Regions from separate parts of the Citrobacter werkmanii genome, predicted to be linked through region 2. Evidence: predicted binding sites of a transcription regulator. Region 2 holds the regulator's gene; the other holds the start of a gene.
What was found. The regulator Fur, encoded in region 2, represses iron uptake genes when iron is present. The targets are predictions, from matches to a motif close to ATAATAATGAGAACNACTATCAA.
Positions count from the first base shown of each region.

Region 1: the regulator Fur is predicted to act here: its motif matches at 1,783-1,805, upstream of sodA (superoxide dismutase [Mn]).

Region 1 is NZ_CP044101.1:363,799-368,014, forward strand. Features, by position in the region: gene rhaR (HTH-type transcriptional activator RhaR) at 1-557, shown strand, start outside; gene rhaT (L-rhamnose/proton symporter RhaT) at 554-1,588, opposite strand; gene sodA (superoxide dismutase [Mn]) at 1,877-2,497, shown strand; gene kdgT (2-keto-3-deoxygluconate transporter) at 2,734-3,717, shown strand; gene FOB24_RS02465 (dihydrodipicolinate synthase family protein) at 3,759-4,216, opposite strand, start outside.
Region 2 is NZ_CP044101.1:1,763,492-1,767,707, reverse strand. Features, by position in the region: gene ybfF (esterase) at 23-796, shown strand; gene ybfE (LexA regulated protein) at 925-1,212, shown strand; gene fldA (flavodoxin FldA) at 1,368-1,898, shown strand; gene fur (ferric iron uptake transcriptional regulator) at 2,188-2,634, shown strand; gene tcuR (tricarballylate utilization LysR family transcriptional regulator TcuR) at 2,762-3,688, shown strand; gene tcuA (FAD-dependent tricarballylate dehydrogenase TcuA) at 3,786-4,216, shown strand, end outside.

The DNA.
Region 1 (4,216 bases), 1.4 Mb from region 2:
TTGACTGGGAAGGGGCGATCCCCGGATTTAACGGTACGCCACGGCAGCCGCACTGGCGACTCGGCAGCGTTGGCATGACTCAGGCCAGGCAGGTGATAAGCCAGCTTGAGCATGAAAGCAATCAACGCGATGCGCAGGCTTTTAACATGGCGGAACTGCTGTTCGGGCAACTGGTGACCCTCCTTAAACGCCATCGTTATGCGACAGATACGCTCCCGGCAACGTCGAGTGAAACACTGTTGGATAAACTCATTACCGCATTAGCCGGGAGTCATGAGCATGCTTTCGAACTGGATAAATTTTGCGAGCGCGAACAGTGCAGCGAACGCGTTTTGCGCCAGCAGTTTCGCAGCCAGACCGGGATGACCATCAACCAGTATCTCCGCCAGGTGCGGGTTTGCCATGCTCAGTATCTGCTCAAGCACAGCCGGTTAATGATTAGTGAGATTTCCATGCGCTGTGGCTTTGAGGACAGTAACTACTTTTCGGTGGTGTTTACGCGGGAAACCGGGATGACGCCGAGCCAGTGGCGTCATCTCAGTACCCAGCATGCTTAGCTGGCCATTCCCAGACCAACAATGTTTGCCGCGACAATAATTACCACGCAGCCAAGACTCAGTACGCTGACCGGACGTCGACCCGCATTTTTCCACTCTTTCAATACCAGACCAACAATCCCGCCGCACAGGACATAGAAACTCATGTGCAGCATCCAGCTTACATAGTCATACTGTGCCGGAATACGCGCGTGACCCCAGGCGTAGAAGAAAAATTGCAGATACCACATCAAGCCACCGAGCGCGGAGAGTAGCACGTTGCTGATGATCAGCGGTTTTGCCAGCGAGAAGTCGGCTTTTATCGACAAGTTCTTCACTTTTGCCAGACGAATAAAGCAAAAACCCAGGTTAACCAGCGCACCACCGCCCATGATAACCACATAGCTGGGCAGAGCGACATACAGCGGGTCCACACCCAATGCGGCGGCGGCATCGTGCATCGGTTTCGCGGCGTTCATCGCAAATGACATCCCCGCGGAGAAAATGCCGCACATGACCGCCAGAACCAACCCTTTTTTCAGGTTGAACTCTTCGGCTTTGATGCCCATTTTGCGTTCTTTTAATTGACCCGCACGGGTAACAATGCCCACGCCAATCAGTGCGACCAACACGCCAAGCAGCGTCATGCGTCCGCCGGAGGTGTTGATCAGCACATCAAAGTTGCCGTTGATAATCGGGGTCATCAGCGTGCCGACAATCAGCGTAATACCTATCGCAATGCCGATACCCATCGACATACCGAGATAGCGCATGGTCAGGCCATAGTTAATGTTGCCAATCCCCCACATCGCCCCGAAAAGAAATACCGGGGCTAGTGTGGAAAGGCTGAAGGAGCTGAAGTAGGCCCAGAAATTGGGAAGTAACATAGCGCTGATAGTCCACGGAAGGATAAGCCAGGAGACGATCCCGCCTACCGACCACATCGTTTCCCATGACCAATGTTTGACCTGCTTGAACGGGGCATAGAAACAAGCTGCACTGGCTGCGCCTATCAAATGCCAAAAGATACCCATCGTAATCGCGTTACTCATGACTTAATCCTCGTTATTTTTTATCGTCGGTAATGACCCCTCCGACCTGACGAGTTTAAAAATTACGCAGGGTATTAACCTTTTAACGCTTGCCGCCATTTTGCGCATGTTGGCAATCATCACGTTAAGTGGGTGATTCGGTTCACATCTTTTACAATAAACTGATCGATTAAAACCTTGTAAAAAGTACGGCATTGATAATCATTTTCAATATCATTTAATTAACTATAATGACCCAACTGCTTACGCGGCGTTAACACTGGCCGCCCGACAACACTGGAGATGATTATGAGTTATACACTGCCATCCCTGCCGTACGCTTATGATGCCCTTGAACCGCACTTCGATAAGCAGACGATGGAAATTCACCATACCAAACACCACCAGACTTACGTAAACAACGCAAACGCTGCGCTGGAAAGTCTGCCTGAATTCGCCAGCCTGTCGGCTGAAGAGCTGATCACCAAACTGGATCAACTGCCAGCGGACAAGAAAACCGTACTGCGTAACAACGCCGGCGGCCACGCTAACCACAGCCTGTTCTGGAAAGGCCTGAAAACCGGCACTACGCTGCAGGGCGATCTGAAAGCGGCTATCGAACGTGACTTCGGCTCTGTTGACAACTTCAAAGCTGAATTTGAAAAAGCAGCGGCCACCCGTTTCGGCTCCGGCTGGGCGTGGCTGGTTCTGCAAGGTGACAAACTGGCTGTTGTTTCCACCGCTAACCAGGATTCCCCGCTGATGGGTGAAGCAATTTCTGGCGCTTCTGGCTTCCCTATCGTCGGTCTGGACGTTTGGGAACACGCTTACTACCTGAAATTCCAGAACCGTCGTCCGGACTACATTAAAGAGTTCTGGAACGTGGTGAACTGGGACGAAGCAGCAGCGCGTTTCGCCGCTAAAAAATAAGTTCTACGCTTAAATAATGCCCCTGCAAGCGCTGCTTGTGGGGGCTTTTTTGTGATCAAAATCAACATGGGAACGATGATCCATTTAAATTGAAACAATGTTTTATTGTGCGGGTGGGATCACTTTTATAATTCCTCTGAATGTCTATCTTCTGTTCATCAAGACGGGCGCATCTCAAAAGCAAGATGCAATCGCCCATAAAAATTGCCCCATTTTTATGTCTACAGGTGATGGAAATGCAGATCAAACGAACGATAGAGAGAATCCCTGGCGGGATGATGCTGGTGCCGCTTTTCCTCGGCGCGTTATGTCACACCTTTTCACCCGGCGCCGGGAAATATTTCGGCTCATTTACCAACGGTATGATCACCGGTACGGTGCCTATTCTGGCGGTCTGGTTTTTTTGTATGGGCGCGTCGATTAAGCTAAGTGCAACCGGCACCGTGCTGCGTAAATCCGGCACGCTGGTCATCACCAAAATTTTGGTGGCGTGGGTGGTGGCGGCAATTGCCTCACGCATTCTGCCGGAACACGGTGTGGAAGTCGGGTTCTTCGCCGGGTTGTCCACGTTGGCGCTGGTGGCCGCCATGGATATGACTAACGGTGGGCTGTACGCCTCGATTATGCAACAGTATGGCACCAAAGAAGAGGCCGGGGCATTTGTCCTGATGTCTCTGGAATCAGGCCCGCTGATGACCATGGTTATTCTGGGAACCGCCGGGATTGCTTCGTTTGAACCGCACGTGTTTGTGGGGGCTGTATTACCATTCCTGATTGGCTTTGCGCTGGGTAATCTGGACCCTGAACTGCGGGAGTTCTTCAGCAAAGCGGTGCAGACGCTGATCCCGTTCTTCGCCTTCGCGCTGGGTAACACCATTGATTTGAGCGTGATTGCGCAGACCGGCGTGCTGGGGATTCTGCTGGGCGTGGCGGTGATTATCATCACCGGGATCCCATTGATTATCGCCGATAAACTGATTGGCGGCGGCGATGGAACGGCGGGGATTGCCGCTTCCAGCTCAGCGGGTGCGGCGGTTGCCACGCCGGTACTGATTGCTGAAATGGTTCCGGCATTTAAACCGATGGCGCCAGCGGCAACCTCTCTGGTGGCGACCTCGGTGATTGTGACCTCCATTCTGGTACCGATTATCACGTCCATCTGGTCGAAAAAGGTCAAAGCCAGGGCGGCGGAAATTGATCTTCGTGGTACGGTGAAGTAAGCCTCTTTTGCCGGATGGTCTGCGCCATCCGGCTTAGTCAGTTAACCTTTGACGACGAACACCTCATCAATAGTCCGACATTCCCCCTCATTCAACTCTCCGCCAGCATTACGTGACACGCCGGTGCAGTAGCCAAACTTACGCGATACCACGGTTTTGATGGTGGTGACAAAATCTTCGCCAATGGCGTAGATGGACATATAGGTGCCAATCTGGTCCTGAATATCGCGAAGCATCGACAGGTCGCCCTGCTTAAACGCCTCCCGCGCGCTGACAAACAGTTCCGGCATAACGTTGTTCAACCCTGAAATAATCCCCGCCCCGCCTGCCAGCAGGTTAGGAATGTAGTATTCGTCATAACCGGACAGTACGGCAAAATCTTCCCGCACGGCGCGCGTTGTCTGAATCATACTGCGGGTATGTGACTGACAGTCGACGGTATCTTTGATGCCTGCGAAATCTGGGAACTCGGCAGCGAGAGTGGCAACCAGCTCCGGCG
Region 2 (4,216 bases):
GTGTGAAAAAAAGAACTTTGCCATGAAATTGAATATCCGAGCTCAATCTGCGCAAAACCTGCACAATAATTCTCCCATCGTCCTGGTTCACGGCCTGTTTGGTAGCCTGGATAACCTGGGGATCCTGGCACGCTCCCTGGTGGCCGATCACGATATCATCCAGGTTGATATGCGAAATCATGGCCTCTCGCCCCGATCGCCTGAAATGAATTATGCGGCCATGGCGCAAGACCTGGTGGATACGCTGGACGATCGACAGATCGAAAAAGCGATCTTTATTGGTCACTCGATGGGGGGAAAAGCCGTCATGGCGTTAACCGCGTTGGCCCCTGATCGTATTGATCGGCTGGTGGCTATTGATATTGCGCCGGTTGACTATCATGTGCGCCGTCACGATGAGATTTTTGCGGCAATCAATGCCGTAACCGAGGCACAAGCGTCCTCGCGCCAGCAGGCGGCAAGCGTCATGCGCCAGCATCTGCAAGAGGAAGGTGTTATTCAGTTTCTGCTGAAATCCTTTGTTGACGGCGAGTGGCGCTTTAACGTTCCCGTATTGTGGGATCAATATCCCAATATCGTCGGTTGGCAAACCCTCCCGGCATGGGAGCACCCGGCATTGTTTATTCCAGGCGGTAACTCCCCTTATGTCACCGAAGCGTATCGCGAGCAACTGCTGGCACAATTCCCGCAGGCTCGGGCGCACGTTATCGCAGGCGCGGGGCATTGGGTACATGCGGAAAAACCTGAAGCAGTGCTGCGGGCCATCCGTCGTTATCTGAACGAACCGGCTAACTGATTAAAAACTCAGCGTCCGTGCGCGATTACGCGCGTGGGCGTTGGCGTGCCTCTCCTGCTGATGTATTATGGCGCGCTATCCATCCGGGCGGACGCCTGGCTGATTGTTTCCCCGAAGTCACCAAGATCATGGCCAAAGAACAAACGGACCGTACGACATTAGATCTGTTCGCGCAGGAGCGTCGCCCGGGACGACCCAAAACTAATCCGCTCTCGCGTGATGAACAGTTACGTATAAATAAACGTAATCAGCTTAAACGTGACAAAGTTCGCGGGCTTAAGCGTGTCGAACTGAAACTGAACGCTGATGCCGTTGACGCGTTAAACGAGCTGGCCGAGGCGCGCAACATGAGTCGCAGTGAACTCATCGAAGAGATGCTGATGACCCAACTCACCGCATTGCGCGGTCAGGCATAGTCTGAATTTCTGCTCTAAATCATAAATCGTGTAGCACAGAGTGCAGTCCCGCGTGTTTGCTGTTTCCGCATGCCTGACTGTTCTGCTATGATTGCCCTTATCCGTGGGCAATGCGCCACCACCATTTCAATAAGTTTCAAGAGGTTATTTTACTCATGGCAATCACTGGCATCTTTTTCGGCAGCGACACCGGTAATACCGAAAACATCGCAAAAATGATTCAAAAACAGCTTGGTAAAGACGTTGCCGATGTACATGACATTGCAAAAAGCAGCAAAGAAGACCTGGAAGGGTATGACATTCTGCTGCTCGGCATTCCAACCTGGTACTACGGTGAAGCGCAGTGTGACTGGGACGATTTCTTCCCTACCCTCGAAGACATTGATTTTAACGGCAAACTGGTTGCATTGTTCGGCTGCGGCGACCAGGAAGATTACGCAGAATATTTCTGCGATGCGTTAGGCACAATTCGCGACATCATTGAGCCACGCGGCGCCACCATCGTCGGTCACTGGCCAACGGCGGGTTATCACTTTGAAGCGTCCAAAGGCCTGGCTGACGACGACCACTTTGTCGGTCTGGCTATCGATGAAGATCGCCAGCCGGAGCTGACCGCTGAACGCGTAGAAAAATGGGTTAAGCAGATCTCAGAAGAACTGCACCTCGACGAAATCATCAATGCCTGATTTCGCGCGGCGCAGATCCTCATCTGCGCCGCATCAATAGATAAAACCAATCAAAATAATTGCTACAAATTTGTAACTTTTCCGTCTGACCCTGTACAATGGCTGGATGCCAATCGGGTGTTGCACAGTGTGTTTGTCGGCGATACCACGTTTTGATTAACAATATATGCCAGAGACTTGCTGTTTTCATTTAACCATGGCAGTTCTATAATGATACGCAATTTCTCAAGTGCAATTTCTGTCACTTCTGTTAATGAAGTGAATCGTTTAGCTACAGGACAGATTCCGCATGACTGACAACAATACCGCATTAAAGAAGGCTGGCCTGAAAGTAACGCTTCCTCGTTTAAAAATTCTGGAAGTTCTTCAGGAACCGGATAACCATCACGTCAGTGCGGAAGACTTATACAAACGCCTGATCGATATGGGTGAAGAAATTGGTCTGGCGACCGTGTATCGTGTGCTGAACCAGTTTGATGATGCCGGTATCGTGACCCGCCACAATTTTGAAGGTGGTAAATCCGTCTTCGAACTGACTCAACAGCATCACCACGATCACCTCATTTGCCTCGACTGCGGCAAAGTGGTCGAGTTCAGCGATGATTCCATTGAAGCGCGTCAGCGTGAGATTGCGGCTAAACATGGTATTCGCTTAACCAACCATAGCCTCTATCTTTATGGCCACTGCGCCGAAGGCGATTGCCGCGAAGATGAGCATGCGCACGACGGCAAATAATGTGACGATTTCTGAAAAGCCAACCATCCGGTTGGCTTTTTTTATGGGCCAAATTTGACCATCCCCCTCTTCCTTCTACGTCAATGTTGCTTTAATGTAAAAATCAATTGCCATTCGGAGAGTTGAAATGGAACTTCGTCAACTACGCTATTTTGTGCGTATTGTAGAAACCGGCAGCATGGGTAGCGCGGCGCTCGATCTCAATATCGGTGTTTCGGCACTCAGTCAGCAAATGACGCGCCTGGAAAGCGAACTTGCTATTCGTCTGCTTCAACGCACCTCGCGCGGTGTGACGCCCACCAGCGCCGGACTGGCTTTTTACTCCCAGGCGCAGCTGGCGCTCCGGCATGCAGACGATGCAATCCTCGCCGCGCGCGAGGCCCGACTTTCCGGACACGTCAGCGTCGGTATGGCCCCCAGTACCGCTTCCGTTCTCGGCATGCCATTTATTCACGCCATGCGGGAAAGCTATGCTGATGTTCGCCTGCATGTGGTGGAAAGTCTCTCTGGCAACCTGGAACGAATGATTAATACCCGCCAGATTGATCTGGCTGTCGTGTTTCAAAAAGAAAAGATCCTGCGCTGGAGCGCCAGACCGATTCTTGAAGAACGGCTGTTTTTGATTGGGACCCATGCCCTATTGGCTGATATTGTCGACGACAATATTGCTCCAGCCCAACTGGCAAATATTCCATTGATCATGCCAAGCCCGGGACATGGTCTGCGCGGCAGGCTGGATGCCATCTGCCAGGAACACGCGCTAAATATTGAGATCGCTACTGAAATTGATGGTCTGGCGTTACTGATGCGCGCCGTACGCAGTGGCATTGGCGCCACTCTTCAGCCCGGTGCGGCGATCTCCCATCTCGATAAAGAAACTCTAAGAGTGATCGGCGTCTATAATCCGATACTTAGCCGCCCTAACTTTCTGGTCAGCCTCTCTGACGATGAACTTACCCCGGCAGGCCTTGCCGCCCGTGTGGTGCTGACGAAAGTTATGCATCAACTGGTGGAAGCAGGAAGCTGGCCTGGCGCTACTCTTTACAATAACTAAAGTACTGTTTAGCACCACATCATAGCGCCCGCACCAGCTGTGCGTATACATTTCAATTACAAATTTAACAAATAGTTAAATGGTAATGGAGTATACGATGGTTGATGTTCTGGTGATTGGTGGTGGTAATGCCGCGTTATGTGCTGCCTTGACCGCCCGGGAGCAAGGAGCTTCGGTACTCCTGCTCGAAGCGGCCCCCCGGGAATGGCGCGGAGGAAACTCCCAACACACGCGTAATTTACGTTGTATGCATGATGCGCCGCAGGATGTGCTGGTGGACAGCTATCCTGAAGAAGAATTCTGGCAAGATCTGTGGCGCGTCACGGAAGGGAATACCAACGAAGCGCTGGCGCGTCTGGTGATCCGTACCTCTTCACAATGCCGCGACTGGATGCGCCAGCACGGCGTTAACTTTCAGCCACCTCTCTCTGGCGCTTTACACGTGGCGCGAACCAACGCCTTTTTTATGGGCGGTGGAAAGGCCCTTGTGAATGCCTATTATCGCAGCGCAGAAAAGCTGGGAGTGCA